2 regions of the Streptomyces sp. NPDC036813 genome follow, and region 2 is predicted to be linked to the other one. Evidence: riboswitches for the same ligand, from Rfam matches in the RefSeq annotation. Region 2 holds a riboswitch; the other holds the start of a gene.
The links. A riboswitch is a leader RNA that binds a small molecule or an ion and turns the genes downstream of it on or off. The one in region 2 is predicted to bind ZMP and ZTP.
Positions count from the first base shown of each region.

Region 1: another riboswitch for ZMP and ZTP. It lies ahead of ACZ67Q_RS31860 (glycine hydroxymethyltransferase); the one in region 2 lies ahead of ACZ67Q_RS13190 (bifunctional 5,10-methylenetetrahydrofolate dehydrogenase/5,10-methenyltetrahydrofolate cyclohydrolase).

Region 1 is NZ_JBVJPV010000018.1:82,353-96,885, forward strand. Features, by position in the region: gene ACZ67Q_RS31860 (glycine hydroxymethyltransferase) at 1-1,298, opposite strand, end outside; ZMP/ZTP riboswitch at 1,333-1,421, opposite strand; gene ACZ67Q_RS31865 (glutathionylspermidine synthase family protein) at 1,472-2,656, opposite strand; gene ACZ67Q_RS31870 (hypothetical protein) at 2,672-3,016, opposite strand; gene ACZ67Q_RS31875 (DMT family transporter) at 3,157-3,987, shown strand; gene pdxR (MocR-like pyridoxine biosynthesis transcription factor PdxR) at 4,327-5,715, opposite strand; gene ACZ67Q_RS31885 (carboxymuconolactone decarboxylase family protein) at 5,763-6,257, shown strand; gene ACZ67Q_RS31890 (carboxymuconolactone decarboxylase family protein) at 6,254-6,700, shown strand; gene ACZ67Q_RS31895 (isocitrate lyase/PEP mutase family protein) at 6,694-7,455, shown strand; gene ACZ67Q_RS31900 (ABC transporter substrate-binding protein) at 7,531-8,487, opposite strand; gene ACZ67Q_RS31905 (ABC transporter permease) at 8,489-10,423, opposite strand; gene ACZ67Q_RS31910 (quaternary amine ABC transporter ATP-binding protein) at 10,423-11,517, opposite strand; gene ACZ67Q_RS31915 (GMC family oxidoreductase) at 11,514-13,052, opposite strand; gene ACZ67Q_RS31920 (aldehyde dehydrogenase family protein) at 13,094-14,533, opposite strand, start outside.
Region 2 is NZ_JBVJPV010000005.1:139,063-153,595, forward strand. Features, by position in the region: gene ACZ67Q_RS13120 (alpha/beta hydrolase) at 1-10, opposite strand, end outside; gene ACZ67Q_RS13125 (SAM-dependent methyltransferase) at 441-1,241, shown strand; gene ACZ67Q_RS13130 (S1 family peptidase) at 1,341-2,699, shown strand; gene ACZ67Q_RS13135 (EamA family transporter) at 2,735-3,553, opposite strand; gene ACZ67Q_RS13140 (hypothetical protein) at 3,620-3,805, opposite strand; gene ACZ67Q_RS13145 (L,D-transpeptidase family protein) at 3,935-4,633, opposite strand; gene ACZ67Q_RS13150 (maleylpyruvate isomerase family mycothiol-dependent enzyme) at 4,711-5,331, opposite strand; gene ACZ67Q_RS13155 (LysR substrate-binding domain-containing protein) at 5,402-6,325, shown strand; gene ACZ67Q_RS13160 (hypothetical protein) at 6,398-6,940, shown strand; gene ACZ67Q_RS13165 (SDR family oxidoreductase) at 7,037-7,951, opposite strand; gene ACZ67Q_RS13170 (MBL fold metallo-hydrolase) at 8,060-8,692, opposite strand; gene ACZ67Q_RS13175 (S-(hydroxymethyl)mycothiol dehydrogenase) at 8,689-9,777, opposite strand; gene ACZ67Q_RS13180 (hypothetical protein) at 9,963-10,253, opposite strand; gene ACZ67Q_RS13185 (nuclear transport factor 2 family protein) at 10,430-10,795, shown strand; ZMP/ZTP riboswitch at 10,890-10,973, shown strand; gene ACZ67Q_RS13190 (bifunctional 5,10-methylenetetrahydrofolate dehydrogenase/5,10-methenyltetrahydrofolate cyclohydrolase) at 10,995-11,849, shown strand; partial or broken gene ACZ67Q_RS13195 (glycosyltransferase) at 11,939-13,162, shown strand; gene ACZ67Q_RS13200 (YncE family protein) at 13,265-14,506, shown strand.

The DNA.
Region 1 (14,533 bases), on a different contig from region 2:
CGGTCGATCAGACCGGCGACCTCGTCCATCTCGGCGGTGCCGAGGCCACGGGTGGTGAGCGCCGGGGTGCCGATGCGGATGCCGGAGGTGTACCAGGCGCCGTTCGGGTCGGCCGGGATCGCGTTGCGGTTGGTGACGATGCCGGAGTCGAGCAGGGCCTGCTCGGCCTGGCGGCCGGTGAGACCGTAGGAGCCGGCGACGTCGATCAGGTTGAGGTGGTTGTCCGTGCCGCCCGTGACCAGGGTGGCACCGCGGCGCATCAGGCCCTCGGCGAGCGCGCGGGAGTTGTCGACGATCCGCTGGGCGTAGTCCTGGAACGCGGGCTGCCGCGCCTCGGCGAGAGCGACGGCCTTGGCGGCCATGACGTGCGGCAGGGGACCGCCGAGGACCATCGGGCACCCGCGGTCGACCTGGTCCTTGAGCGAGTCGTCGCACAGGACCATGCCGCCGCGCGGGCCGCGCAGGGACTTGTGCGTGGTGGTCGTGACGATCTGGGCGTGCGGGACCGGGTCGAAGTCGCCGGTGAGGACCTTGCCGGCGACGAGGCCCGCGAAGTGCGCCATGTCGACCATGAGGGTCGCACCGACCTCGTCGGCGATCTCGCGCATGATCCGGAAGTTCACCAGACGGGGGTACGCGGAGTAGCCGGCGACGATGATCAGCGGCTTGAACTCGCGGGCCTGGGCGCGCAGGGCCTCGTAGTCGATGAGACCGGTGGCCGGGTCGGTGCCGTAGGACCGCTGGTCGAACATCTTTCCGGAGATGTTGGGGCGGAAGCCGTGGGTGAGGTGGCCGCCGGCGTCCAGGGACATGCCGAGCATGCGCTGGTTGCCGAAGGCCTGGCGCAGCTCGGCCCAGTCGGCGTCGGTGAGGTCGTTGATCTGCCGGACGCCGGTCTTCTGCAGGAAGGGCGCCTCGACGCGGTCGGCGAGGACGGCCCAGAACGCGACGAGGTTGGCGTCGATGCCGGAGTGCGGCTGGACATAGGCGTGCCGGGCGCCGAAGAGTTCGCGGGCGTGCTCGGCGGCGAGGGACTCGACGGTGTCGACGTTGCGGCAGCCGGCGTAGAAGCGGCGGCCCACGGTGCCCTCGGCGTACTTGTCGCTGAACCAGTTGCCCATCGCGAGCAGGGTGGCCGGGGAGGCGTAGTTCTCCGAGGCGATCAGCTTGAGCATCTCGCGCTGGTCGGCGACCTCCTGACGGATGGCGTCGGCGACCCGCGGTTCGACGGCGCGGATGACGTCGAGGGCCGCGCGGTAGGCGGTGGACTCGGTGGAGAGGGGACCGTTCTCGGCCATCGGGGACCTCCGGACGTGGTGGGTACGGCGTTCACGGTTCGGCCCAGGCGCACGGCACAGCTTTCGCAGGGGCCGCTCCCCGATGGTCCATCCCATCCCAGCGCGCCAGTCACGGCCCGCTGCCAGCCTACCGGGCGTGTCGGACGGCCGGGCGGGGCCGTCCACCATGCGGGCTAAAGGATCACGTGCGGCAGGAAGCGGGCGTACTCGTCGGTGATCAGGCCGGAGGACTCGCGGATACCGAGGCCGGCCGCCTCGTCCTCGACGACCCAGGCGCCGAGGACGACGTGGTTGCCGTCGAACGCGGGCAGCGGGGCGAGCTGCTGGTAGCAGCAGGGTTCGTCGCGGACTTCGGGTGCGCTGCCCGGCTCGTGGACCGTCACCCCGTCGCCCTCGCGGCCGAGCAGCGGCTTGGCGACCCAGCCGGGGCCGGCGGCCAGTTCGCGGGGGCCGTCGAGGTAGGCGGGCAGGAGGTTGGGGTGACCGGGGTACAGCTCCCACAGGATCGCCAGCAGCGCCTTGTTGCTCAGCAGCATCTTCCACGCGGGCTCGATCCACAGGGTGGAGCCGGTGCCGCCGCCGTTGTCGAGGGTGCCGAGGACATGGTCGGCGAAGCGGTCGGTGGTGAGCCACTCCCAGGGGTAGAGCTTGAAGATGCTGCGGATGAAGCGGAGCCGGTTGTCGACGAAGCGGCCCGACAGCGGGTCCCAGCCGATCTCCTCCATCGAGATCCAGTCGGTCTCCAGACCGGCCTGCTCGGCGGTCTCCTTGAGGTAGGCGACCGTCATCAGGTCCTCGCCGAGTTCGTCGGCGGCGGAGTGCGCGAAGTACAGGGGGCTGCCCGGGGGCAGCAGCTTCGCCTGCTTGCGCCAGGCGGCGACCAGGCGTTCATGGAGGGAGTTCCACTGGTCGGCGCCGGGGAAGCGGTCCTCCATCCAGAACCACTGCGGGGACGCCGCCTCCACCAGGGAGGTGGGCGTGTCGGCGTTGTACTCCAGCAGTCTGGCGGGGCCGGTGCCGTCGTAGCGCAGGTCGAACCGCCCGTAGAGCGAAGGCAGTTCGGCGCGGCGGTGCCATGCCTCGGTGACCGCTGCGGCGACGCGCGGGTCGGTGATGCCGAGGTCGGCGAGGCGGCCTTCGCCGACGATGTGGCCGGCGGCGGCCAGACACATGCGGTGCAGTTCCTCGACGGTCTCCTCCAGCGCCTCCACCTCGTCGAGGGAGAAGACGTAGTGGGCGCTCTCGTCCCAGTAGGGGCGCAGGGAGTCGTCGGGGTAGCGGGTGAGCGGGTAGATCAGGCCCTGCGCCTCCACGGTCTGCTGCCAGCCGGGGCGGGGTGCGACGGTACGGCGTTCCATGTGTCCTCGGCCCCCTCAGCCGCCGCCGCTGCCCTTGCCGCCACCGAAGCCGCCGCGGTCGACGCCGTCGCCGTGGCTGCCGCCGCTGCCGCCCGAACCGCCGCCGCCCTTGCGGGGCTTGGTGAAGGAGCCGCCGTCGACCCAGCCGCTCTTCTTCTTGCCGCCGTAGTACCAGGTGCCCGTGCCGGACTTGCAGTTCTTGTCGGAGACGACCTTGTAGCCCTTGAGGGCGTTGTAACTGTCGCGGTCCACGCAGCGCTTGTCCGGGTCCGAGGAGCAGGCGGTGAGGGCAGCAGCGAGCAGCCCCATCCCGCCGAGGACCACCGTGCCGGAGCGCAGTTGCCGCCGTGCGTCGGCCATGTCTTTCCCCCGTGGTTGCGGTTGGTTCTCCGTCGAAAGGATGTCTCGTTCTCGGCTGTCAGCCTAGAGACCGGTGAGAGGGGGCATGCAGGAGCCCCCGCCCCGGACCGCTCCCTTAGAGTCGCCTGATGCTCTTCGGAATGGTGTGCGCGCTCGGCGCGGCGGTCTGCTTCGGTACGGCGACGGTGTTGCAGGCGATCGCGGCGCGAGCGGCCGCCGCTCCGGGCCGCGGCGACGCGGCACTGCTGCTGCGGGCGGTGCGGCAGTGGCGGTACCTGGCGGGCCTCGGTCTGGACGGGGTCGGCTTCCTGCTGCAGATCGCGGCGCTGCGCTCGGTCCCGATCTACGCGGTCGGCGCGGCCCTCGCCGCGTCGCTTGCGGTGACGGCGGTGGCCGCGGCGCGGCTGCTGCGGACGCGGCTGAGCGGGGTGGAGTGGGCCGCGGTGGGGGTCGTGTGCGCGGGCCTGGCGATGCTGGGGCTGGCCTCGGGCACGGAGGGCGAGGACAGCGGACCGGCGGGGCTCGACTGGGCGATGCTCGCCACGGCGGCGGCGGTGCTGCTGCTGGGCGCGGCGGGCGGGCGGCTCGTCGGGCGGACGCGGGCGCTGCTGCTGGGGCTCGGGGCGGGCTTCGGCTTCGGGGTGGTGGAGGTGACGGTCCGGCTGATCGACTCCCTCGACCCGTTGGACCTGCTGCGGGACCCGGCGGCGTACGCCCTGCTGCTCGGCGGGGGCGCGGCGTTCCTGCTGCTGACGTCGGCCCTGCAACGGGGTTCGGTGACGACGAGCACGGCCGGCATAGTGATCGGTGAAACGGTGGGCCCAGCCCTCATCGGCGTGGTCTGGCTCGGCGACCGCACCCGCGAGGGCCTGGCCTGGCTGGCCGTCCTGGGGTTCGCGGTGGCAGTGGCCGGAGCCCTCGCCCTGGCCCGCTTCGGAGAGGCCCCGGAAACCGTCCCCGAGGAGGCATGAGCCGGGACTTGCTCCGGACGACCGGCGAGGCATGGACGGCCCGCCGAGGTCTCGGCCGCCTCCGCGAAGGCGGACACCGCCGGCCCACCGACCGCCGGCTTCGGCGGTCGGCGACGCCCGACACGGCCGCCCTGCCGGGGAGCAGGCGACCTGGGAGGGGCGCCCCGGCCACCCGGCGAGGGTTCGGCCGGTCCTCCGCGACTGCCGCTCCTCCGCGACGGCCGGCACGGGAGGTCCGCCGCCCGCTGACCGCGGCGGTGGCCGACACTGACCGGACGCCGCCTCACGGGCGTTGAGACGGTCCCCCCGTCCCCCGGCCACTCCCGCCGAGACCGCCGGTCAGGGCATCGCGCGGCACAGCGCCTCCAGGGTTCGGGGCCAGGTGTGGTCGGAGGGGGTGCCGTAGCCGACCACCAGGGCCTCGAGAGGGTCCGTGGTCGTGTCGGGGTGGCGGTAGTAGTCGAGGCCGGTGACGGCGAGACCCTGCCAGGCCGCGGCCTGCACCACCGCCTGCTCGGTGCCGGGCGGCAGCCGCAGTACGGCGTGCAGCCCGGCCGCGATGCCGGTGACGCAGACCTGCGGCGCGCGGGCGGCGAGCGCGGCGACCAGGGCGTCCCGGCGGCGCCGGTAGCGGAGCCGGGCGGCGCGGATGTGCCGGTCGTAGGCGCCGGAGGTGATGAACTCGGCCAGGGCGAGCTGGTCGAGGACGCCGGCGGAGCGGGCACCGCCGTACTCCAGGACCTCCGGCAGGAGCGACTCGGGGAGCACCATCCAGCCCAGCCGGAGGCCGGGCGCGAGGGACTTGCTGGCGGTGCCGAGGTAGACGACGTGGTCGGGGTCGAGGTCCTGGAGCGCGCCGACGGGCTGGCGGTCGTAGCGGAACTCGCCGTCGTAGTCGTCCTCAAGGATCAGTCCGCCGGTGCGCCGCGCCCATTCCACGGCGGCGGCGCGGCGCTCGGGCGGCAGGGCGCCCCCGAGCGGGAACTGGTGGGTGGGGTTCAGCAGCACCGCACCGGCGTCGCCGAGGGCGTCGATCCGGGGCCCGGCGTCGTCGTGGGGCAGCGGGACGGTGGTCAGACCGGTGCGGTGCAGCAGGTCCCAGTGCACGTCGAGGCCGTACGACTCGACGGTGAGGCTGCGCAGGCCGCGGCCGTGCAGGACCTCGGCGAGGAGTTTCAGGCCGCGGGCGAAGCCGTTGCAGACGACGATCCGGCCGGGGTCGGCGCGCACGCCCCGGGCGCGGGCGAGGTAGCCGGCGAGCGCGGTGCGCAGCTCGATGCGGCCACGCGGGTCGCCGTAGCCGAGGACGTCGTCGGGCGCGGCGGCCAGGGCGCGCCGGGCGGCCTTGAGCCACTCGGCTCGCGGGAAGGAGGAGAGGTCGGGCACGCCGGGGAGGAGGCTGTGCGTGGGCCGGCCGGGCTCACGGTGACGAGGTGCCGGGCGCTCCTGCGGACGCGGCACGGCGGCGTGCTCGGCGACCCGGGTGCCGGAGCCCTGCCGGGCGGTGAGCCAGCCCTCGGCGACGAGGTCGGCGTAGGCGTCGGCGACGGTGTTGCGCGCGATGCCGAGGTCGGCGGCGAGCGAGCGGGAGGAGGGCAGCCGGGTGCCGGGGGCGAGGCGTCCGCCGCGCACGGCCTCGCGCAGCGCGTCGGTCAGGCCCCGGCGCACGCCGGGACCGGACGGTTCCAGATGCAGGTCGACCCCGAAAGTGGCCCAAGGTTTTGCCATGGGAATGGACCATACCGCTGGGCTGCCCGGCTCCTACGCTCGAGGACATGACCTCAGAGAACGTCGCTTACGCCCCCGAGACCCCGGCCCGCCTGAACTGGTCGCAGCACGCGCCCGAGGTGTACAAGGCGATGATCCGCCTGGACGTGGCCGCCCGGAAGGGCATCGACCCGAAGCTGGCGGAGCTGGTGAAGATCCGCGTCTCGCAGCTCAACCACTGCGCCTTCTGCCTCGACATGCACACCAAGGACGCGCTCGCGGCCGGCGAGAGCGTGGAGCGGATCGTCCAGCTCAGCGCCTGGGAGGAGTCCCGGCACTTCTACACCGAGAAGGAACTGGCGGCGCTGGAGCTGGCCGAGGCGGTCACCGTCCTCACCGACGGTTTCGTGCCGGACGAGGTGTACGAGCGGGCCGCCAAGCAGTTCGAGGAGGCGGAGCTGGTCCAGCTGATCGCCGCGATCACGGTGATCAACGCCTGGAACCGGTTCGGCGTGACCTGCCGCATGACCCCGGGCCACTACCAGGCGGGGCAGCACGCGTGACGGCGCGCACGACCCTGCTGGACCCCGGCGTCCGCGACGCGTTGCGGCAGGCCGGCGCCGCCGCCAAGAAGGGCCTGGGTGATCCGGTCCTCGCGGAGCTGGTGATGATCCGCGCCTCGCAGCTCAACCGGTGCGCGTTCTGCCTGGACATGCATGTGACGCTCGCCCGCGAGAACGGCGAGTCGGACGAGCGGATCCAGCTGCTGAACGCCTGGCGAGAGGCGGACGAGCGGTACAGCGCCCGCGAGCGGGCGGCACTGGAGCTGACGGAGGCGGTGACCGTGCTCACCGACGGCTTTGTGCCGGACGCGGTGTACGAGCGGGCCGCCGTGCACTTCGACGAGCGTGAACTGGCCCATCTGCTCGGCCTGATCGCGGTCGTCAACAGCTGGAACCGGCTGATGATCGGCCGCCGTATCCCCCCGGAAGGCCCCGCATGGTGACCGAGGAGCCCGTCGTGGACAAGGCCGGCGTCTTCCGCGCCCTGCACCGTCGCCGCTCCCCCGGCGACCCCCTCGTCCTGCCCGGACCGTGGGACGCCGCGAGCGCCCGGGTCTTCGCCGAGGCCGGCTTCCCGGCGCTCGCCACCCCGAGCGCCGGCGTGGCCGCGTCTCTCGGGTACGCCGACGGCGCGACCCCGGCCGACGAGATGTTCGCGGCCGTCGCCCGGATCGCGCGGGCGGTGGACGTGCCGGTGTCGGCGGACGTCGAGGACGGCTACGGACTCGCCCCGAAGGAGCTGGTGGAGCGGCTGCTGGAGGCGGGCGCCGTGGGCTGCAACCTGGAGGACTCCACGGGCGGCCGGCTCAGGGACCCGCGCGAACACGCCGAGTTCCTGGCCGAGGTGCGGGCCGCCGCAGGGGAGCGGCTCTTCCTGAACGCCCGGATCGACACCTTCGTCCACGGTGACGGCGACCCCGAACGGGCCGTCGAGCGGGCCGCGTTGTACGTGGCGGCGGGCGCCGACTGCGTGTATCCGATTCTCGCCCCCGCCGACGTACTGCCGCTGCTGCGGGCCGGGATCGAGGGGCCGCTGAACGCCCTCGCCCGGGTCGGCGAGGGCCCCACGCCCGCCGCTCTGGGCGAGCGCGGGGCCACCCGGATCACCTTCGGACCGGGGCTCCAGCGCCGGGCGGCACAGGCCCTGCGAGAGATCGCCGAGGGGATCCAGGCCGTCCGCACCGCGACACCGACCTGACAGCGCCACAGGCCGGACAGCCGCGCCGGCCGGACGGCTACGCCGTGAGGACAGCCGCGCCGGCCGGACACGCCGTCAGGACAGCCACGCCTTCCAGGTGGACGGGTGGCTGTCGACCCACTTCTTCGCCGCCTGCTCGGGCGTGAGCTTCTGCTCGGCGATCATCAGGGCGACCGCGTTCTGGTCCTCGGTCGTCCACCGGAACTTCTTCAGGAAGGCCGCCGCCTTGCCGCCGCGGTGCGCGAAGTCCGCATTGAGGTACTTCTGCAACGGGGTGTGCGGGTAGGCGCAGGCGACCTTCGCCGCGTCCGCGTCGCAGCCCTCCTTGTACGGCGGCAGCTTCACCTCGGTCATCGGCACCTTCTTGAACAGCCACTGGGGTGCGTACCAGTAGGTCAGGAAGGGCTTCTTCTCCTTGGCGAACTGTTTCATCTGGGTGATCTGCGCCGCCTCGGAACCGGCGAAGACGACCTGGTAGTTCAGCTTCAGGTTGCTCACCAGCGCCTTGTCGTTGGTGACGTACGACGGGGAGCCGTCCATCAGCTGGCCCTTGCCGCCGCTCTCGGCGGTCTTGAAGAGCGAGGCGTACTTGTTGAGGTTGCGCCAGTCGGTGATGTCGGGGTGCTGCTTGGCGAGATACGTCGGCACGAACCAGCCGATGTGACCGGTGACGCCGAGTCCGCCGGCCCGGGCGATGGTGTGCTTGTCGTCGACGTACCGCTTCTCCTGGTCGGGGTGGCCCCAGTCCTCCAGGATCGCGTCGACGCGGCCCTGGCTGAGCGCGTCCCAGGCGGGCACCTCGTCGACCTGGACGGTGTCGACGCGGTAGCCGAGCTTGTGCTCCAGCAGGTACTGGGCGACGGCCACGTTGGACTGCGCGCCCACCCAGGACTGCACGGACAGGGTGACCGTCTTGGCGCCCCGGGCGTTCGCGAAGGGCGACGCCTGCTTGGTCATGTCGGCGGCACCGCAGCCGGTGAGCAGCAGCAGCGAGCCCGCCGCGGCGACGGCGGCTGTCGTACGGATACGCATGTCAGGCTCCCTTCCCCGCGCGGCGGTCCGTCGGCTGGGTCACCCGGTCGAGCATCAGGCCCAGGCAGACGATCGCGATGCCGGCGACCAGGCCGGTGGCGAGGTCGCCCTGGGCGAGACCGAAGACGACGCTGTAGCCGAGGGCGCCGCTGCCGACCAGGCCGCCGATGATGACGACGGCGAGGACGAGGACCACGCCCTGGTTGAGCGCGAGCAGCAACGCGGGCCGGGCGAGCGGCAGCTGGACCTGGCGCAGCTGCTGGCCGGGGGTCGCGCCGAGCGAGCGGGCCGACTCCAGCGCGGCCGGGTCGACCTGGCGCAGGCCCTGCGTGGTGATGCGGACGACGGCGGGCAGCGCGTAGACGACGGCCGCGGCGACGGCCGGGGCACGGCCGACGCCGAACAGGGCGACGACCGGGATCAGGTACACGAACTGCGGCATCGTCTGGAAGACGTCCAGCACCGGCCGCAGCAGCTTCTCGAAGCGGTCGCTGCGGGCGGCCGCGATGCCGGTGGCGAAGCCGATGACGAGGGTGACCGCGACGGCGGCGAGGACCTGCGACAGGGTGTCCATGGCCGGCTTCCACACGCCGAGGGCGCCGATCACGCCCATGGCGAGGGCGGCGGTGAGCGCGGTCCGCCAGGTGCCGATCAGCCAGGCGAGCGCGGCGACGATCAGCAGCGCCGACCACAACGGCAGCCACAGCAGCGTGGAGCGCACCGGGTCCAGCACCCAGGTGGTGAAGTGCGCGGCCCATTCGGCGGTGCCGCCGATCACCGGCACGCCCGAGTACAGGTGGGAAGTCATCCAGTCGACGACCCGGTTGACCGGCTCCGCGATGCCGACGGTCCAGCCCGACGGCCAGTCGAGGCCGCCGGTCAGCCGTCCGGCGAGCGCGACGACGACCACGGCGGCGAGCGCACCCGCGGCCACGGCGCGGCGCACCTGCGCCATGCCCGCGCCGGCCGCGCCGGTGACCCGGTCCAGGACGACGGCGAGCAGCACGATCGGGATGCCGGCGGCGAGGGCCGCGCCCACGTCGACGGAGGCCAGCGCCTGGTAGACGCGGTCACCGAGACCGCCGGCGCCGATCACGGACGCGATGACGGCCATGGACAGCGCCATCATGATCGTCTGGTTGAGGCCGAGCAAGAGTTCCTTGCGGGCCAGGGGGATGCGCGCGGTCAGCAGCCGCTGCCGGGCGGTCGCGCCGAGCGAGTCGACGGCCTCCAGCACCTCCTTGTCGGCGCCGCGCAGACCGAGCGCGGTCAGCCGGGCCATGGGCGGGGCGGCGTAGACGACGGTGGCGAGAACGGCCGCGGGGACGCCGATGCCGAAGATCAGGACGACCGGCAGCAGGTAGGCGAAGGCAGGCAGCACCTGCATGGTGTCCAGTACCGGGCGCAGCGCCCGGTCCAGCCGCTCGGACAGCCCGGCGCCCAGCCCCAGCAGGGCACCGACCAGCACGGAGGCGACGACGGCCACGACCATGAGGGCGAGCGTCTGCATGGTGGGCACCCACATGCCGAGCAGCCCGCAGGCGAGGAACGCCACCGCCGTGCCGAGCGCGAGCCGCGCGCCTGCGGCCCGCCAGGCCACCAGCGCGCCGAGCGCGGTGACGCCGGCCCAGCCGAGGCCCAGGAGCAGCAGGTAGACGGCGCGTACGGAGACGACGACCGCGTCGGAGACGTAGCCGAAGAAGTAGAGGAACAGCGGGTGGCTGTCACGGTGGTCGATGATCCAGTCGCTGACCTTGGTGAGCGGCTGGGTGAGGTCGACGGTGAGCGCGCTCGGCCAGGCGGTGCCGGGCCAGTGGCTGGTCGCGAGCGGGACCAGGACGGCGGCGATCAGGGCGAGCACGGCGAGCTTGCGGACCGCGGGGTGCGTGAGGAGCGCGGGGGCGGTGCGTTTGGGTGTCGCGGTGATCGTGGCCATCAGACGGCCTCCGGGGCAGCGGTGGTCGCACCGGCGACGACGGCGAGCAGCGCCTCGGAGTCCACGACGCCCAGGCAGCGGCCCTGGTCGACGACCCGGGCGGGTTCGCCCGCGCGGGCCACCGCCTCGATCGCCTCCGAGACCGTGGCGTCCGGGCGGACCGCCGGGCCGCTGCCGGCCTCGTCGGCGGACGCCGGCCGCATGGCCTTGCGGACCGTCACGACCTGTTCGCGCGGTACATCGCGGACGAACTCGCGGACGTAGTCGTCGGCCGGGGTCGCGACGATCTCCTCGGGGGTGCCGAGCTGGACGACCCGGCCGTCGCGCATCAGGGCGATGCGGTCGCCGAGCTTGAGGGCCTCGCTGAGGTCGTGCGTGATGAAGACCATCGTGCGGCCCTCGTCGCGGTGCAGCCGCACGACCTCCTCCTGCATGTCCCGCCGGATCAGCGGGTCGAGCGCGCTGAACGGTTCGTCGAACAGAAGGACCTCGGGGTCGACGGCGAGGGCGCGGGCGAGGCCCACGCGCTGGCGCTGACCGCCGGACAGCTGGCCGGGGCGGCGCTGCTCCATGCCCTCCAGGCCGACCTTGGCGACGATCTCGGCGGCCTTCTCGCGCCGTTCGGCCCGGCCGAGGCCCTGGATCTCCAGGCCGTAGGCGACGTTGTCGAGGACGGTGCGGTGCGGGAGCAGACCGAAGTGCTGGAAGACCATCGCGGCGCGGTGGCGGCGCAGTTCGCGCAGCCGGGAGCGGTCCATGGCGCGCACGTCCTCGCCGTCGATGGCGATGGTCCCGGCGGTGGGCTCGATGAGCCGGGTCAGACAGCGCACCAGTGTGGACTTGCCGGAGCCGGACAGGCCCATGACGACGAAGACCTCGCCCTTGCGCACGTCGAAGGAGACGTCCCGGACGGCGGCGGTGCAGCCGGTGCGCTCGCGCAGTTCGGCGGCGTCCAGCGCGGTCAGCTCCGGGTCGCCGGGGATCCGGTCGGCCTTGGGGCCGAAGACCTTCCACAGTCCGTCGACGGAGAAGACGGGGGCGGCGGGGTCGGTGGTCGTGGTGGGCGGCTTGCGTGTAGGCACGGTCATGGTCATCGCACCTCACCTCCGATCAGGTCGGCGGCCTTCTCCCCGACCATCAGTACTCCGATCATCGGGTTGACGGCCGTCATGGTGGGGAAGACGGACGCGTCGGCGATCCGTATGCCGTCCAGGCCGCGGATCCTCAGCTCCGGGTCCACGACGGCGAGTTCGTCGTCGGCGGCGCCCATCTTGCAGGTGCCGACCGGGTGGTACACGGTGTGCGCGACCTTGCGGGCGTACTCGCTCAGGTCCTCGTCCGAGGTGATCTCCGGGCCGGGGCACACCTCTCGCTTGAGCCAGCCGGCCAGCGGCTCGGCCCTGGCGATCTCACGGGCGATGCGGATGCCGTCGACGAGGGTGCGGGCGTCGTAGTCGTCCTCGTCGGTGAAGTAGCGGAAGTCCAGGGCGGGCTTCACGGCCGGGTCGGGGCTGGTCAGGTACAGCCGGCCACGCGACTTCGGCTTGGGGATGTTCGGCGTCATCGACACCCCGAACTCCGGCCGCCGGTAGCCCAGTCGCTCCGGGTTGTCGGTGAACGGGATCTGGTAGAAGTGGAACATCAGGTCGGGGCCCGCGTGGTCCGGGTCGCGGCGCACGAACAGGCCGGCGTCGGAGTCCATCGCCGAGTTCTCCGGGATGGGCCCGTGGGTCTCCCAGACGATGACCGACTCGGGGTGGTCGAGCAGGTTCTCGCCGACGCCGGGGAGGTCCTGGACGACGGGGATGCCGAGCGCCTCGAGGTCCTTGCGGGGCCCGATGCCGGAGTGCAGCAGCAGGCGCGGCGAGTCGACGGCACCCGCGCACAGCACGACCTCGCTGCGGGCCCGGATCAGCAGCTCTTCGCCGTCCTTGGTGCGCACGTGGACGCCCTCGGCGCGGCCGTCGGTGATCTGAAGCTTGTGCGCCCAGGTCTCCAGCAGGATCGTCAGGTTGGGCCGGGAGTCCATCACCGGGTGCAGATACGCCACCGACGCCGAGGAACGCTTGTTGTTCTCCGGGTGGTAGGCGAGGTCGAAGAAGCCGACGCCCTCGGCGAACGGCTTGCGGTTGAAGCCCTCGATGCGGGGTACCCCGAGCGCGGACTGGGCCGCGTCCACGAAGTCGCGGGCGATGGCGTTGCGGTCCTTCTCGTCGACGGAGACGATGTTGTTCAGCAGCCGCGCGTAGTACGCCTCCATCGGCACCGCGCCCCAGCCCTTGGCGCCGGCGTCCTCCCACTCGTCCCAGTCGGAGGGCAGCGGCTTGAAGGAGATGAGGGTGTTGTGCGAGGAGCAGCCGCCGAGCACGCGGGCGCGGCTGTGCCGGATGTGGGAGTTGCCGCGGGGCTGCTCCACCGTCGGGTAGTCGTAGTCGAGTTCGCCGCCGAGCAGGCCCATCCAGCGCCGCAGGGTGAGGACGTCGTCGCGGCCGACGTCGCTGGGGCCGCCCTCGATGACGGCGACGGTGGTGTCGGGGTTCTCGGTCAGCCGGGAGGCGATGACGGAGCCGGCGGTGCCGCCGCCGATGACGACGTAGTCGTAGACGTGTTCGTGGGGGGTGTGGGACATGGGGGTGCTACTCCAGGAAGCTGTCGGGGAACGAGCGGGGGTCAGCCGGCGAACCAGCGGACGGGCTTCGGCGCGAGGTTCTGGTAGACGTGCTTGGTCTCGCGGTACTCGGCGAGCCCGGCGGGCCCGAGTTCGCGGCCCACGCCGCTCTTGCCGAAGCCGCCCCACTCCGCCTGCGGCAGGTAGGGGTGGAAGTCGTTGATCCAGACGGTGCCGTGGCGCAGCAGTCCGGCGACCCGGCGGGCGCGTCCGGCGTCGGTGGTCCACACGGCGCCGGCGAGGCCGTACTCGGTGTCGTTGGCGAGCGCCACGGCCTCGTCCTCGGTGCGGAAGGTCTCGACGGTGAGGACCGGGCCGAAGACCTCCTCGCGCACGATGCGCATCTCGCGGTGGCAGGCGTCGAGGACGGTCGGCTCGTAGAAGTAGCCCGACTCCGGGCGCACGTCGCAGGGTTCGGGCCGCTTGCCGCCGCAGCGCAGCACGGCGCCTTCCTGAAGCGCGGAGGCGACGTACGCCTCGACCTTGGCGCGGTGCTGTTCGGAGACGAGGGGGCCGCACTCGACGCCGTCGGCGGTGCCCCGGCCGAGGCGGATCTTCTGGGCGCGCCGGGCGAGTTCGCTGACGAAGCGGTCCCGGACGGACTCCTCGATGATCAGTCGGGCGCCGGCCGAGCAGACCTGGCCGCTGTGGATGAAGGCGGCGTTGAGGGCCTGGTCGACGGCGGTGTCGAAGTCCTCGTCGGTGGCGCAGGCGTCGGCGAAGACGACGTTGGGGTTCTTGCCGCCGAGTTCGAGGGCGACCTTCTTCACGCCGGGTGCCGCGGCCTGGGCGACCTTGGTGCCGCTGGCCAGGCCGCCGGTGAAGGAGACCAGGTCGACGTCGGGGTGCTCGGCGAGGCGGGCGCCGACGGTGTGACCGGGGCCGGTGACGAGACCCGCGACACCGGCCGGCACTCCGGCCTCCGCCAGCAGGTCCATGAGCGCGATCGTGGTGAGCGGGGTGATCTCGCTCGGCTTGATCACGAAGGTGTTGCCTGCGGCGAGGGCGGGCGCGATCTTCCAACTGGCCTGGAGGAGGGGGTAGTTCCAGGGCGTGATCAGCGCGCACACGCCGACCGGCTCGTGTACGACGACGCTGTGGACGTCGGGCGTGCCGGCGTCCACGACCCGGCCGGGCGCCTCGCCGGCGACCAGGTCGGCGAAGTAGCGGAAGGCGTCGGCGACGCAGTCGACGTCGACGCGGCCCTCCTCGACGGTCTTGCCCGCGTCCCGGCTCTCCAGCAGGCCGATCTCGTCGCGGTCGCGCACGAGCAGGTCGGCGACGCGGCGCAGCACGGCGGCGCGGTCGGCGACGGGGGTGCGCGGCCAGGCGCCCTGCCCGCCGGCGAAGGCGTCGCGGGCGGCGGCGACGGCCAGGTCGACGTCCTTCTCGTCACCCTCGGCGACCACGGCGAAGGGCCGGCCGTCCGCGGGGTCGAGGAT
Region 2 (14,533 bases):
AGTCGCGCACCGGTAGGTGCCAGTCCGAGCAGAAGACCGGGGTGGCCGGATGCGGTTCAGCGAGTGGTGGTGTCAGGTGTGCGGACCCGGCCGGGGCACCGTCGTCACGCCAGGCGCACGGTCGCCGATGTGGTGGATGTGTCAGGGGCTTCCCCGGGGCGGGTCGGGGTCCGCTCAGGGGCGGTCGGGGCGCAGGGCGCAAGAGGTCCGGGGGTTCAGGGGTGAGAGGCCCGTCGCAGGTCCCGGCCGGCCGGCTGGGAGTGCCGTGTCTGCCGGCGGGCGCCGGGTCGAGGCGACCGACGGGGCCTGGGCGGTGTCTCGTCGACCAGGCCGGATGAGGGCGCGGGCACCGAAATCCGCGGAGTGGCAGCGCGGCTGGATTCCGCCGTCTAGATTGCGTGCTGTCCCCGTATCGTCCCCGTTTCTCCAGGAGCCGGCCCGTGACCGACAGCCCACGCGCGCGTATCGACACCTCCCAGCCGCACACGGCCCGCATCTGGAACTACTGGCTCGGTGGCGGTGACAACTACGACGTCGACCGCGCTGCCGGCGACCAGATCCGCCAACTGCACCCGGGCATCGGTGAGTACGCCCGCGAGGACCGCCTGTTCCTGGGCCGGGCCGTGCGGCACCTGGTCACCGAGGCCGGCATCCGGCAGTTCCTCGACATCGGCACCGGGCTGCCCACCGCGGACAACACCCACCAGGTGGCCCAGCGGCACGCCCCGGACGCCCGGATCGTCTACGTCGACAACGACCCGCTGGTGCTCGCCCACGCCCGCGCCCTGCTCTCCAGCACGCCCGAGGGCGTCACCGACTATCTCGACGAGGACCTGCGCAACGTCGACGCGATCCTCGAACACGCGGCGAAGACCCTGGACTTCACGCAGCCGATCGGGCTGATGCTGCTCGGCGTGGTCATCTTCGTCGGCGACGAGGAGGACCCGTACGCGCTGGTGCGCCGCCTCCTCGACGCGCTGCCGTCGGGCAGCCACCTGGTGCTGTCGCACACCGTCACCCATCCGGCGATGCCGGACGTGGACGAGGCGGTGAAGTTCTGGAACGAGCACGGCACTCCGAAGCTCACCCAGCGCAGCCCGGAGGCCGTGGCCCGCTTCTTCGACGGGCTGGAACTGCTGGAGCCGGGTGTGGTGTCGTGCTCGCGCTGGCGTCCCGACGTGACCGACGGCACCGAGCCGGCGGAGGTGGCCATGTTCGGCGGAGTGGGCCGCAAGCGCTGAACAAGCCCGAGCCCGGCGCCGTATGGACAAGGGGCGCGCGCCGACCGGCGCGCCCCGCGGCCCGCCGGTCGCGCGTTCGGGGTTCGGGAGCCAGGCATCATGAGGCACGCACGACGACGGATCGTGAGGCGAGCGGCACGGCTGGCGGCCGCCGGTGGGCTTCTGCTGGGCGGGGCCATGGTCACGCAGGCCGTCGCCAGTGAGCCGCCGGGCCCGCCCGCGACGGCGCGCACGCTCGCTCAGCCGGCCGGGGACAGCGCGGCAGGGCTGGTGCGCCGGCTGGGCACGGGGCGTACGGCGGGCAGCTGGATCGGCGCCGACGGGCGGCCGGTCGTCGCCGTCACCGACCGGGGCGCGGCGGCCGAGGTGCGGCGCGCCGGAGCCGAGGCGAAGCTGGTCGGGCACAGCCTGGAGGAGCTGAAGTCGGCCACAGGGATGCTGCGTTCGGCGCCACGGGTGCCCGGCACCGCGTGGGCCGTGGACTACCGCACCAACGAGGTCGTGGTGCGAGCCGACCGCACCGTCTCGGCCACCGACTGGTCCCGGCTGACCCAAGTGGCCCACAGCATCGGCGGTTTCGTCCGTATGGAGCGCACGAGCGGGACGTTCACGACCCGGCTGAACGGGGCGCAGCCGATCCTCTCGACGGGCGGGCGCTGCTCCGCGGGGTTCAACGTGACCGACGGACGGGCCGACTTCATCCTCACGGCCGGGCACTGCGGGCCGAAGGGTTCGGTGTGGTTCGCGGACGCCCGGGCCACACGGCAGGTCGGGCAGAGCGTCGCCTCCGACTTCCCCGGTTCCGACTTCTCCCTGGTGCGCTACGCGAGCGGCCGGGCGGGCGAGGCGGCCGACGTCGTCGCGATCGGCGGCGGCACGGGGGTGCGGATCACGGGTGCGGCGGATCCGGCGGTGGGGCAGCGGGTGTTCCGCAGCGGCAGCACCAGCGGGCTGCACGACGGGCGGGTGACCGGCCTGGACGCCACCGTGAACTACCCCGAGGGCACGGTGACGGGGCTGATCCAGACCGACGTGTGCGCCGAACCGGGCGACAGCGGCGGCCCGTTGTTCTCCGAGGGCGTCGCGCTCGGGGTGACCTCCGGCGGCAGCGGGGACTGCGCCTCGGGCGGCACGACGTTCTTCCAGCCGGTGACGAAGGCGCTGCGGGCGCTGGGGGTGCGGCTGATCGTGTCGGCGCAGACCGCGCCGGGCAACGGGCCCTCCTCCACGGCGGCGCCTTCGCCGGCGCCCGCGGCCGCGTCGCCGGGATCACCGTCCCCGCTGGGAGGGGGCGCGGACGGCACGACGCTGTTGTCCCGGCTTGCGGACACTCGCACCGTCGGGCCGGGGCTCCTGGTGGTGGCGGGCAGCCTGGTGGCGCTGGTGGCGACCCGCTGGCTGCGGGAGGAACAGGACCGCAGGGCCTTTCGCCGGCACTACTCGACGATGTGGGGCTGACCCCGGCAGTCGGCCAGGACTGAACGGCAGCACGGTCAGCCCAGGCTCAGCAGCACCGTGGCCAGCGCCGCGCCCAGCAGTCCGACTGCCTGCCTCGGGGTGACCCGTTCACGCAGGACCGCGAGGCCCAGGATGACGGGCACGGCCGGGTAGAGAGAGGCGAGCACGACGGCGATGGCCAGCAACTGCCGTTGGGCGGCGAGGAGATAGAGGATCAGGGCCAGGGCCGCGCCCGCGCCGACGAGGAGCGACGCGAGGGCCGGCCCGGGTCGCAGGCGCGGCGGACGGCGTACCGCGCCCGGCAGCAGCATCAGGACGGCGGCCAGGCGTCCGGCGGCCACCGGCCACAGTCCGCTGTCCGCACCGGCCTGCCCGAGTGCGAGGTACTGCACGGCGACGCCGGCGCTTGCGAGCAGCCCGTCCCGCACTCCCGAGCCGGGCGCGGCCGCACCGCCGGCGACGAGCCACAGGGCGGGCACGGCCGCGGCGATACCGGTCCAGGCGACGAGTCCGGGCCGGTCCCCGAGCAGCAGCACCCCGCACAGCACGGACAGCGCGACGGAGGTGACGGCGCTCACGGGCACCACGACACTCATGGCCCCGTGACTCAGGCCACGGTTGAGGAAGAGCATGGCGAGGCCGCTGCCGACACCGGACAGCGCGCCCCAGACGAGATCGGCGGGGGCGGCGGAGGTGGCGGACGTCACCCACGCGGCCAGTAGGGCGAGCAGCAACCCGCCGGCCTGGCCGAGGAACGTCACAGCTCGGAAGGAGGCTCGCCGGGACAGCAGGCCGCCGGTGAAGTCGACGATGCCGTAGGAGAGGGCGGAGGTCAGAGCGAGAAGGGCACCCACTGGTCAGAGGGTGCCCTGAGATGATGCCGGGATGCGTGGCGGGAGGCAGGAGAGGGTCGGGCGGCGCTAGGCCGCGTGCACCGGCCGGTGGGCCGCTGCGGCCCACTCCAGGACGAGGCGCTGGTACTCCTCGCGCTGCTCGCCGGTCAGTGTCCCGCCCGACCGGAGCCACAGGGCCCGGATCTCCTCGTTGACCTCCGCGGCCGATCGCTCGGAGGCGGGTTCAACAGTGGTGGACATGCTGTGAAGCATACGGCGCCGAAGGTGAAGGCGCTGTGAGTAAGCTCGCACATACGTGACATTCCGGACGTGTCAATGATCACGTCCAAACGGGGCAACGACAGGGGGCGGCCAACCGGGCACCGCCCCCGGCGGCTGCCGTCAGGTGCCGGGCTTGCGGCCGTAGACGAAGACGTCGTCGCCGTTGCGCAGCAGTGACCAGTAGTTCTTCGCGTCGGTCTTGGTCATGTTGACGCAGCCGTGCGAGCCGGGCGGGTTCCACATGCTCACGCCGACCGAGTGGAAGGCCTGCCCGCCGTCGAAGAACTGGCTGTAGGGCATGGCCACGTGGTAGACGCTGGAGACGTGGTCGATGTCACGCCAGTAGATCTTCTTCAGGCCGGTGCGGGTCTCGTAGCCGTCCCGGCCGGTGCGCACCGGGACCGGGCCGTAGACGAGCTTCTTGCCGTCCTGGATCCAGCTGAGCTGGAGGGTGAGGTCGACACAGGCGATACGGCCCTTGTTCACCGGGCACTTGCCTGACTTGTTCGGGTTCTTCCCGACGGCCTTCTGCTTGTTCATGAGGTCCATCACGCCCCAGGTGACGGACCCGGCGTAGCCGATGTTCGGCGTGATGCCGTGTCTGGTCTGGAATGCCTGGATGGCCTTGCAGTCGGCGGACGACTGCCGGCCGTCCACCGGGCGGCCGAGGAACTTCTCGACCTGCTTCTGGTACGGGCCGGTGCTGGTGGTGCAACTCGACGCGGCCTGCGCCGGTGCGGCGCCGAGCGCCAGTGTGAGCGGCGCCACCAGTCCGGTGACGCCGAGGGCGACGGCGCCCCGACGGCCTATGTTCCTCATGTCCGGTTTCTCCCTTGCCCGTCCTGCGGTCTCTGCCAGGTAGACAGGCAGTCGGGGGTGTTGGTTGCAGGGGCCGGTCAGGCTGTGACGAATCGGTGAACTTCCGGCCCGTCGAGCCGGACGGCGGGCAGCCGCCGTCCGAAGGCGACGAGCAGCAGATCCTGCGCGGCGCCGTGCAGCGGGCTGCCGCTGCCGTACGACCAGTCGAGGTCGTCGGCGACAAGCCGGACGCCGGTGAGGTCGGCGCCGAAGAAACGGGCGCCGCGCGGGGAGAGGGTGCCGAGAACGATGCGCAGCCGGTCCTCGGGGACGCGGCGGTCGAGCCCGAGGGCGACGGTGACGTCCAAGCCGTGCACCACGTCGTGCCCGAGGGCCGCGGCGCGCCCGCCCACCGGCGGACCCCACGGATGGCGGGCGTGCGTGCGCAGGAAGCCGGCGAGTTCCGCGTCGGTGTGAGCGGCGGCGTCGCGCCGCGCGAGCCGGTCGGTCATGCGGTGCAGGCTGCCGCGCGCGGCGAGCAGCTCCCGCAGGACGCGGGGGCGGGAGTACCGGAAGCCCATCGACATGTGGGCCACCACCTCCCGCACCCGCCAGCCCGCGCACAGGCTGGGCTGCTCCCACTGGTCCGCGGTGAGCGCGCCGAACAGGTCGGACAGGTCCCGGCGTTCGGCGGCGATGGCGTGGTCTGTGGTCCCCATGCGTCCAGGATCTTGTCCGCCCGGCCATAAGTCCAAGACACGTTTGCTCTGGCATCTAGCATCGTCCGTTATGGAGTTGAGGCAGCTGCACTACTTCGTGACCGTCGTGGAGGAGGGCGGCTTCACCCGGGCCGCCGAGCGGCTGCATCTGGCGCAGCCGGGGCTGAGCGCGCAGATCCGGCGGCTGGAGCGGGAGCTGGGCCATCCGCTGCTGGACCGCTCGGCGCGCGCGGTGCGGCCGACGGAGGTCGGCGAGGCAGTGCTGCCGTACGCGCGGGCCGCGCTGGCGGCGGTGGACGGGGTGCGGCAGGCGGTGGAGGAGTTCACGGGGCTGCTGCGCGGCCGGGTCGCGATCGGGATGGTCCCGGGCACACTCGGGCACACGATGGATCTGATCGGGCTGCTGGCCGCCTTCCACGAGGAGCATCCCCGGGTGGAGATCACGCTCACCGAGGACACCTCCGACCGGATGCTGGAGGCGGTGCGCCGCGGCGAGCTGGACCTCGCGGTCGCGGGGCTCGCCGAGGAGGAACCGCCGCCGGGCGTAGGCCACCAGGTGGTCATCGACGAACCGCTCAGCGCTGCCGTCGCCGCAGGACACGAGCTGGCAACCGCCCATGGGGGCCGCGGCGCCCTGCCGGTCGCCGCGCTGGGCGGGCATCCGCTGATCACCCTGCCGCGCGGCACCGGGGTGCGCGGCGTCCTGGAGCGGTTGTGCGCCCAGGCCGGGTTCCGGCCGCGGGTCGCCTTCGAGGCGGCGACCCCACGGGCACTGGTCGACCTGGCCGCGCGCGGGCTCGGAGTGGCCGTCGTACCGGGGCGGCCCACGGGCGAGGGGCTGCGGGTGTGGCGTGTCGACGATCCGCGGGCGCGCGGCCGGGTGGCGCTTGCCTGGCGGTCGGACGGCCCCGTCTCACCCGCGGCTCGCGCACTGCTCGGGCGGCTGCGCAGGGCCGTGGCGCAGGTGAACGGAGGGCGGTCCAGGGCAGACTGACGGCCCGTCGGGGCATGTCGGCTTCCGTCGTGTGCCGCCGTGGGGATCCCTGCGGACGGATACCGTGCCGGCATGTGGACGTTCATACAGCAACTGCCGGCCCTGCTCGGTGTGGTGATCGGTGCGGTCGGTTCCTATCTGGCGGTCGTGCGGGCGGACCGGGCGCGGTTCCGGCGGGAGCGGGCGACGCGGTGGGAGGAGCGGCGGCTCGCCGTCTACTCGGACTGGGCGCGCGCGGTGAAGCAGTCGGTGACGCTGACCTACCGGGTCGCCGCCCACTTCGGCAACGACCCGCACCCGCACCCTCTGACGCCCGAGGAGGCGGAGCCGCTGCTGGCCGAGGCGGCGCTCGCGCGGGACCCCTCCGGGGAGGCTCTCCTCATGCTGGGCAGCACCGGGGTGGTGGAGAAGGCACGCGCGTGGGTCGTCGTCGCGCTCGACATGGAGAACTTCGTGCGCGCCGGCACCCGTGACCCGGGGGCGTGGCAGATCCTGCTCGACCGGCAGCGCACCGGCCGCGAGGAGTTCTACGCGGCCGTGCGCGAGGACCTGGCCCTGCCGCCGGGACACTCGGCACGCTGGGCGCTGCCGGACACGTCCGCGGGCCGGCGGTAGCAGGGCCGGTGGGCCGCCGAGCAGGGCCGGTGGGGCCGCCAAGCGGAGCCGGTGGTGGCGGGGCCGGTGGTGGCCGGCGGTGGCAGGGCCGGCGGGTCAGCGGTAGCCCGTGGTGTCCGCCGGCTTGCCCGCGTCCTGGACCTCGGTCAGGTAGCGCCAGGCGTCGGGACGGCTGCCGTCGAGGTCAGTGAAGCCGTACACCCGGGCCAGGCCGCCGCTGGACAGGGACCGGCCGTTGAAGCGGGCCACGTCCGGGTCGGCGGCCAGGGCGGCGACCGCGCGGCCGGCATAGCGCGGGGTCTCGGAGATCGCGAAGTGCGGCTCACGGTCGAGGGCGTCGCGCCAGTTGTCCTCGCGCACCTCGAACCGGTCGAGCATGATCTCCGAGCGCAGCCAGCCGGGGGTGAGGGCCACGGCGGTGGCGCCGCGCGGGCCGAGTTCATGGCCGAGGGAGAAGCCCATGCGCAGCACGGACGCCTTGGCGAGGTCGTAGAAGAGGTTGTTGCGGTAGGTGTCACGGTTGTATTCCGCGGTTCCGTCGGTCATCTCGACGACCAGTCCGCCTGGCCTGCGCAGCAGCAGTGGCAGGGCGTGGTGGCTGGTGACCAGGTGGGTCTCCACCGCGAGCCGCAGCAGCCTCAGCCCGTTGTCGAGGTCGTGCTCCCAGACGGGAGTGTCCCACTCGAAGAGCGTTTCGCCGCCCCAGATGTCGTTGACGAGGACGTCGAGACGGCCCTGCTCGTCGTCGACGCGGTCGACCACGGCACGCACCTGCGCGGGGTCAAGGTGGTCGGCGGGTACGGCGATGCCCTTGCCGCCCGCCTCGGTGACCAGGTCGGCGGTGTCCTCGATGGTCTCGGGGCGGTCGTACTCGGACCGCCGGGCGCGGGTGGTGCGACCGGTGACGTACACGGTGGCGCCGGCCGCGCCGAGCTCGACCGCGATCCCGCGGCCCGCGCCGCGTGTCGCCCCGGCGACGAGCGCCACCTTGCCGTCCAGCGGACGTGCCATGTCCGGCCTCCTCTTTCCCTGGGTGAGGTTCTGGTCCCGAGGGTGCCGTGGAAGCCGGACATCTCCTGTCAGGTTTTACGGCTCGTCACTCGCCCGGTCCGCCGCCGTTCAGTGCCCCCGGTCGATCCACTCCTGCAGATGGGGTGCCTCGGCGCCGATGGTGGTGGCGTCACCGTGCCCGGTGAGCACCTTCGTCTCCGGCGGCAGCTTCAGCAGACGGTCCCGCAGCGAGGTGATGATCGTCGGGAAGTGGGAGTAGGAGCGGCCGGTCGCGCCGGGGCCGCCCTGGAAGAGCGTGTCGCCGGTGAAGACGGCGCCGAGGCCCGGGTCGTAGAGGCAGACGGCGCCGGGCGCGTGCCCCGGGGTGTGCAGCACGGTCAGATCGGTGCCGGCTGCCTCGATGACCTGCCCGGCGACCAGGTGGGCGTCGGGGTCGCGGTCGGGATGGGTGAGCTTCCACAGCGGCAGGTCGTCGGGGTGCAGCCAGATCACGGCACCGGTGCGGTCGGCGAGTTCCGGCGCGGCGTTCACATGATCGTTGTGGGCGTGGGTGCACACGATCGCGGTGAGGCGCCGGTCGCCGACGGCCGCGGCGATGGCGTCGGCGTCGTGCGCGGCGTCGATGACGATCACCTCGTGGTCGTCGCCGACGATCCACACGTTGTTCTCGACGTCCCAGGTGCCGCCGTCGAGCGTGAACTGCCCTGAGGTGACGAGGCGTTCGATGCGGGCGGTCGTCACAGCGTCACCACCGAGCGCAGCACGTCGCCGTGGTGCATCCGCTCGAACGCCTTCTCCACCTCGTCCAGTTGGATCGTCTCGGTGACGAACTCGTCCAGCGGCAGCCGCCCTTGCAGATGCAGATCGATCAGCATCGGGAAGTCGCGGGAGGGCAGGCAGTCGCCGTACCAGCTCGACTTCAGCGCGCCGCCCCGGCCGAAGACGTCCAGCAGCGGCAGTTCGAGCTTCATCTCGGGCGTGGGCACCCCGACGAGCACGACGGTACCGGCGAGGTCACGAGCGTAGAACGCCTGGGTGTACGTCTCCGGGCGGCCTACGGCCTCGATGACGACGTCGGCGCCGAAACCGGCGGTCAGTTCGCGCACCGCCTCGACCGGGTCGGTGTCCTTGGAGTTGACGGTGTGGGTGGCGCCCAGGCTGCGGGCGGTGGACAGCTTGCGGTCGTCGATGTCGACGGCGATGATCCGGCCCGCGCCGGCCAGACGCGCTCCCGCGATCGCCGCACCGCCGACGCCGCCGCAGCCGATCACGGCGACCGAGTCGCCGCGGGTGACCCCGCCGGTGTTGATCGCCGCGCCGATGCCGGCCATCACCCCGCAGCCGAGCAGCCCGGCTACGGCCGGGGAGACGGCCGGGTCGACCTTGGTGCACTGGCCGGCCGCGACGAGCGTCTTCTCGGCGAACGCGCCGATGCCGAGCGCCGGGGAGAGCTCCCGGCCGGTCTCGGCGAGGGTCATCTTCTGCGTGGCGTTGTGCGTGTCGAAGCAGTACCAGGGCCGCCCCCGCAGACAGGCCCGGCACTGTCCGCACACCGCGCGCCAGTTGAGGATCACGAAGTCGCCGGGCGCGACGTCGGTGACGCCCTCCCCGACGGACTCGACCACACCGGCCGCCTCGTGCCCGAGCAGGAAGGGGAAGTCGTCGCTGATCCCGCCCTGCTTGTAGTGCAGGTCGGTGTGGCAGACACCGCATGCCTGGACGCGGACCACGGCCTCCCCGGGCCCGGGATCGGGCACGACGATCGTCTCGATGCGCACCGGCTCGTCCCTGCCCGGCGCGATCACGCCGCGTACTTCCTGCGCCATGCTGCTCCATCCTTCCCTCGACGGGGCATCCGTCCCGTTTCCGACCCTACGCGCGATCAAGCGCCGGGGGGCCGAGGACGGGAACATGCCGCGGGGTGAGGACGGCGGGCGTCATACGGCGGGCGAGGGGCCGCACATGCCGAGGGGCCGCCTCGGCGGGCGGCCCCTCGAAGATGTGCGTGGTCTCAGCCGACGGGGAGCAGGCCGGTGACCGGGGCGACCAGGTCGGTGATCTGGTGGAGCTCGTTCAGCTTGTTGAGGTCGTTCGCCTGGTTCAGCGAGGACAGCTGCTGGGAGACGCTGGGAACCTCGTCCTTGTGCTCGGCGGGGATGTCGCTGGTGGTGAGCGAGTCGAGCACGGCGATCGGGTTCAGCTGGTCGGAGCCCAGGACGCCGGCGTTGGCCGCGGGGGCGGTGATACCGGCGATCCCGGCGGCGAGTGCGGCGGCGGCGACGATACGACGAGTGGAGATCATGCCTTCAGCAACGGCGGCAGGGCCCCGATGGACACGGCCACGCGGGCCGGCTCACCCGTCAGGCGCAGTGAGCGGGCTGCGCTTGCCGAGCCCGGCGGGGCGGAGGAGCCTTTGGGGTAGGCCATGTGCGGCCCGTTCCCCTCGCTGTCGGGCCGCGGCCGGGCAAGGAGGTCACCATGGGCACCACGGCACACACCGGCTTCGACACGGAGACCCTGCGCAGAGGCATCGAGGACCGCACCGCCGAGGCGCTGCTGTCCCTGTACGCCGACGACGCGGAGATCCGTCTCGTGAACCGCAACGCTCAGCCCAGCAACCCGGCGGTGCTGCACGGCCGGGACGAGATCCGCGAGATGCTCGACGACGTCTACAGCCGTGACATGACGCACAAGCTGGAGCAGTGCGTGGTCCAGGGCGACCGCGCGGCGTACTGCGAGTCCTGCGAGTACCCGGACGGCACCCGGGTGCTGTCCGAGTCCATGATCACGCTGACCGACGGCAAGATCTCGGAACAGATCATCGTCGAGGCGTGGGACGAGTGACGGGACGAGGAAGGTCCAGGTCGGCCCACGGCTGACCTGGACCTTCCTCGTGCGGTACCGGGGGCCGGGACGGCGCGGGGGCTCGGTTACCCTGGTCGCGGGCCGTGACTGGCGCTGAGGTGGAGCACCACCGGGGAGCGGCCCCGTGGAGTCGATGCCGTGCGCCTGGGCGATGTCGTACCCGCTCAGGAGTTGCATCATGACCCAGGCCCGCCTCATGGACGGCACCGCGCTCGCCCGCCGCACCGTCGAGGAGACCGCCAAGCGCGCCGCCGACCTCACCGGGCGCACCGGGACGGCGCCCTGCCTCGCCACGGTGCTCGTCGGCGAGGACCCCGCCTCCGTCACCTATGTGCGGATGAAGCAGAACCGCTGCCGCAAGGCCGGCATCGACTCACGGCATGTGGCGCTGCCCGCGTCCGTCACGACCGAGGAACTGGTGGCGACGGTCCGGGCGCTGTCCGCCGACCCGTCCGTGCACGGCATCCTGCTCCAGCACCCGGTGGGGGACCACATCGACGAGCGCGCCGCCTTCGAGGCGATCGCGCCGGAGAAGGACGTCGACGGCGTCACCTTCGCGTCCTTCGCGACGATGAGCTTCGGCCTTCCCGGCTTCGTCTCGTGCACGCCGGGCGGGATCATGCGGCTGCTCGACGAGTACGGCGTCGACCCGTCGGGCAAGCGGGCGGTCGTCGTCGGCCGCAGCGCGATCCTCGGCAAGCCGGTCGGGATGCTGCTGCTCGCCCGCGACGCGACCGTCACCTACTGCCACTCGCGCACCGCGGACCTGTCGGCGGCCGTGCGGGAGGCGGACATCGTCGTCGCCGCCGTGGGCCGCCCCCGGCTGATCCGCGGGCAGGACCTCAAGCCGGGCGCGGTGGTGATCGACGCGGGCTACAACGAGGGCAACGTCGGTGACGTCGACTTCGACTCGGCGGTGGAGCGCGCCTCGCTGATCACCCCGGTGCCGGGCGGGGTCGGCCCGATGACCATCGCCACGCTGCTGGAGCAGACGGTGGACGCGGCGGCCCGGCAGCTCGGGGTGTCGGTGTGATCCCGTAGCGCCGAAGTGGCCGTTTCCCGCGGGTCGTTCTGTGGACCCGCGGGATCCTCGCCATACTGCGCTGGGTGCGTGTGGCGATCATGACGGCGGGGTCCCGGGGCGACGCGGCCCCTTCGCCGGTCTCGGGCACGCCCTGGCGTGGGCGGGGCACGAGGTCACCCCGGTCACCCACGAGCGGTTCGCGCCACTGCTGACGGGCTCGGGGGTGGCCGTTCACGCGCTGCCGGTGGATCCGCGCGCCGAGCTGGAGTCGGCCCGCGGGCGGGGCCTGCACCGCAGCGCGACCGGGCCGGGCAAGCTGGTGCGGGTGGTGGGGATGGCCCGGGCGCTGGCCGGCCGTACGACCGACGCGCTGCCGGCGGCCGCCGCGGACGCCGATGTACTCCTCCTCGGCGCCGCGCTCGCCCCGCTGGGGCACGCGCTCGCCGAGGGGCTGGGCCGGCCGAGCCTGGGCCTGCATCTGCAACCGCTCTCCACCACAAGGGAGTTCGCCCCGCCCCTGCTCACCACCGGCTCCTGGGGTGGCGCCGCGAACCGGGTCGCGGGTCTCGGGCTGAACCTCGCCGTGGAGCACGTCTTCGCGTCGGCCGTGCCGGCCGTCCGGGCCCGGCTCGGGCTGCCCGCGGTCCGACCGGCGGCGACGCTGCGCGCCCGGGAGCGGCAGCGCCGGCCGGTGCTGCACGGATTCAGTCCGCTGGTGGTGCCCCGGCAGCGGGACTGGCGGCCGGGCCTGGAGGTGACGGTCTACTGGTGGCCGTACGACCGGGAGAGCGAACTCCCCTGGAAGTACGGGAGTTCCTGGACGCCGGGCCTTTGCCGGTGTTCGTCGGGCTGGGCAGCGCCACCGTGCCCGATGCGGGCGGCTTCAGCGCGGCCGTCGCGGGTGCGCTGCGCCGGCCGGGGCTTCGCGGGGTGATCCAGCGTGGCTGGGGCGGGCTGAGCGCCGACGGAGACGACCTGCTGCTCGCCGAGGAGGTGCCGCACCCGCTGCTGTTCCCGCGGATGGCGGCGGTGGTCCATCACTGCGGCGCCGGGACCACCGCGGCGAGGCTGCGCCGGCGTGTCGGCGGTGCCGGTGCCGATCCAGTTCGACGAACGCTTCTGGGCCGGCCGGCTTCGCCCTGGGTGTGGCCCCGGGCACGCTGCCGCTGCGCCGCCTCACCGCCGGCGCGCCGGCCTCAGCACGGGTGGAGGCGGTCACGGACCCGGCGTACGGGCAGCGGGCCCGGGCCCTGGGGAGGCGGATCCGCGCCGAGGACGGCGAGGGGCCGGTCCTGCGGGCGCTGGAGCGGATCACGGCCTAGTGCGTCCGCGCTCTTGCCGGGGCGGGCAACCCTTCCTTACTTTGCAGTAAGTCTCTTGTGCACCACGCGTGTTCGGGTTCCACCCCACCCCGAGGAGCCGTCATGCCCGCCTTTCGACCCCGACTTCTGTGCACGGTCGCCGCCGCGCTCGCGCTCACCACCGCCTCCCCCGCCACCGCCGCCCACGCCGATGCCGCAGGGCTGCGGGAGGTGCTGTTCGTCGGCAACAACTGGGACGGCACGGCCGACGTCATCGCCTCCACCGGCGACTTCGCGCGGATCGGCCGCATAAACGTCGTACCGGACAAGGAACAGCGGCTGGCGGAGATCAACGCCGATCCGGTCAAGTGGGTGTACTTCATGGCGATCCGCAACAGCGTCGGCGAGGGCCACGACCAGTTCGCCGACGACATGTACTCCACGCCCGACGGCCGCTCGGTCGTCGTCTCACGGCCCAGCTTCGCCGACGTCGTCTCGATCGACCTGGCCACCGGCAGGCTCAACTGGCGTTTCCCGGTGTCCGGGTACCGCGCCGACCACATGGCCGTCTCCCCCGACGGGACCCGGGTCGCGGTGTCCGCGTCCACCGCGAACACCGTGCACGTCCTGGACATCGTCACCGGCCGGCAGCTCGGCTCCTTCGCCACCGGGGACAAGCCGCACGAGAACATCTTCACCAAGGACGGCAAGTACTTGTGGAACATGGCCATCGGCGACGTGAACACCGCGCTGGACGCGCCGTGGCTGGACTGGACGAAGGGTGACAGGCACATCACGGTCGTCGACGCGACGACGTACAAGCCGGTCAAGGTGATCGACATGCGCGAGCGGCTCGACGCGATCGGGCTGAAGGACTACTCCGACGCGGTGCGGCCGGCCGTCTTCTCCCCCGACGAGTCGACGCTGTACTTCCAGGTGTCGTTCTTCAACGGCTTCTTCGAGTACGACCTCGCCACGGACAGGATCACCCGGACCAAGACCCTGCCGAAGAACCCCGCCACCAGTGACGACCGCACCACCTTCGTCAACGACTCGCGCCACCACGGCCTGTCGATGAACCCGGACGGCAGCAAGCTGTGCGTGGCGGGCACGATGGACGACTACGCGACCGTCGTCGACCGCGCCACCCTCCAGGAGGGCCCGCTGGTCCCCGCGTCCAAGCCGTACTGGGCGACGGTCAGCGGCGACGGCCGGGACTGCGTGATCTCCGAGAGCGGCGCCGACCAGGTCACGGCCATCGACTTCGCCACGGGACGCAAGCGTGTGTCGGTCCCGGTCGGCGACCACCCGCAGCGGGTGCGGCTGGGCCATGTCTCCGCAGGCTGGAGCGGTCCGAGCAGCTGAGCGCGGACCAGTCCGGCGGGGAGAAAA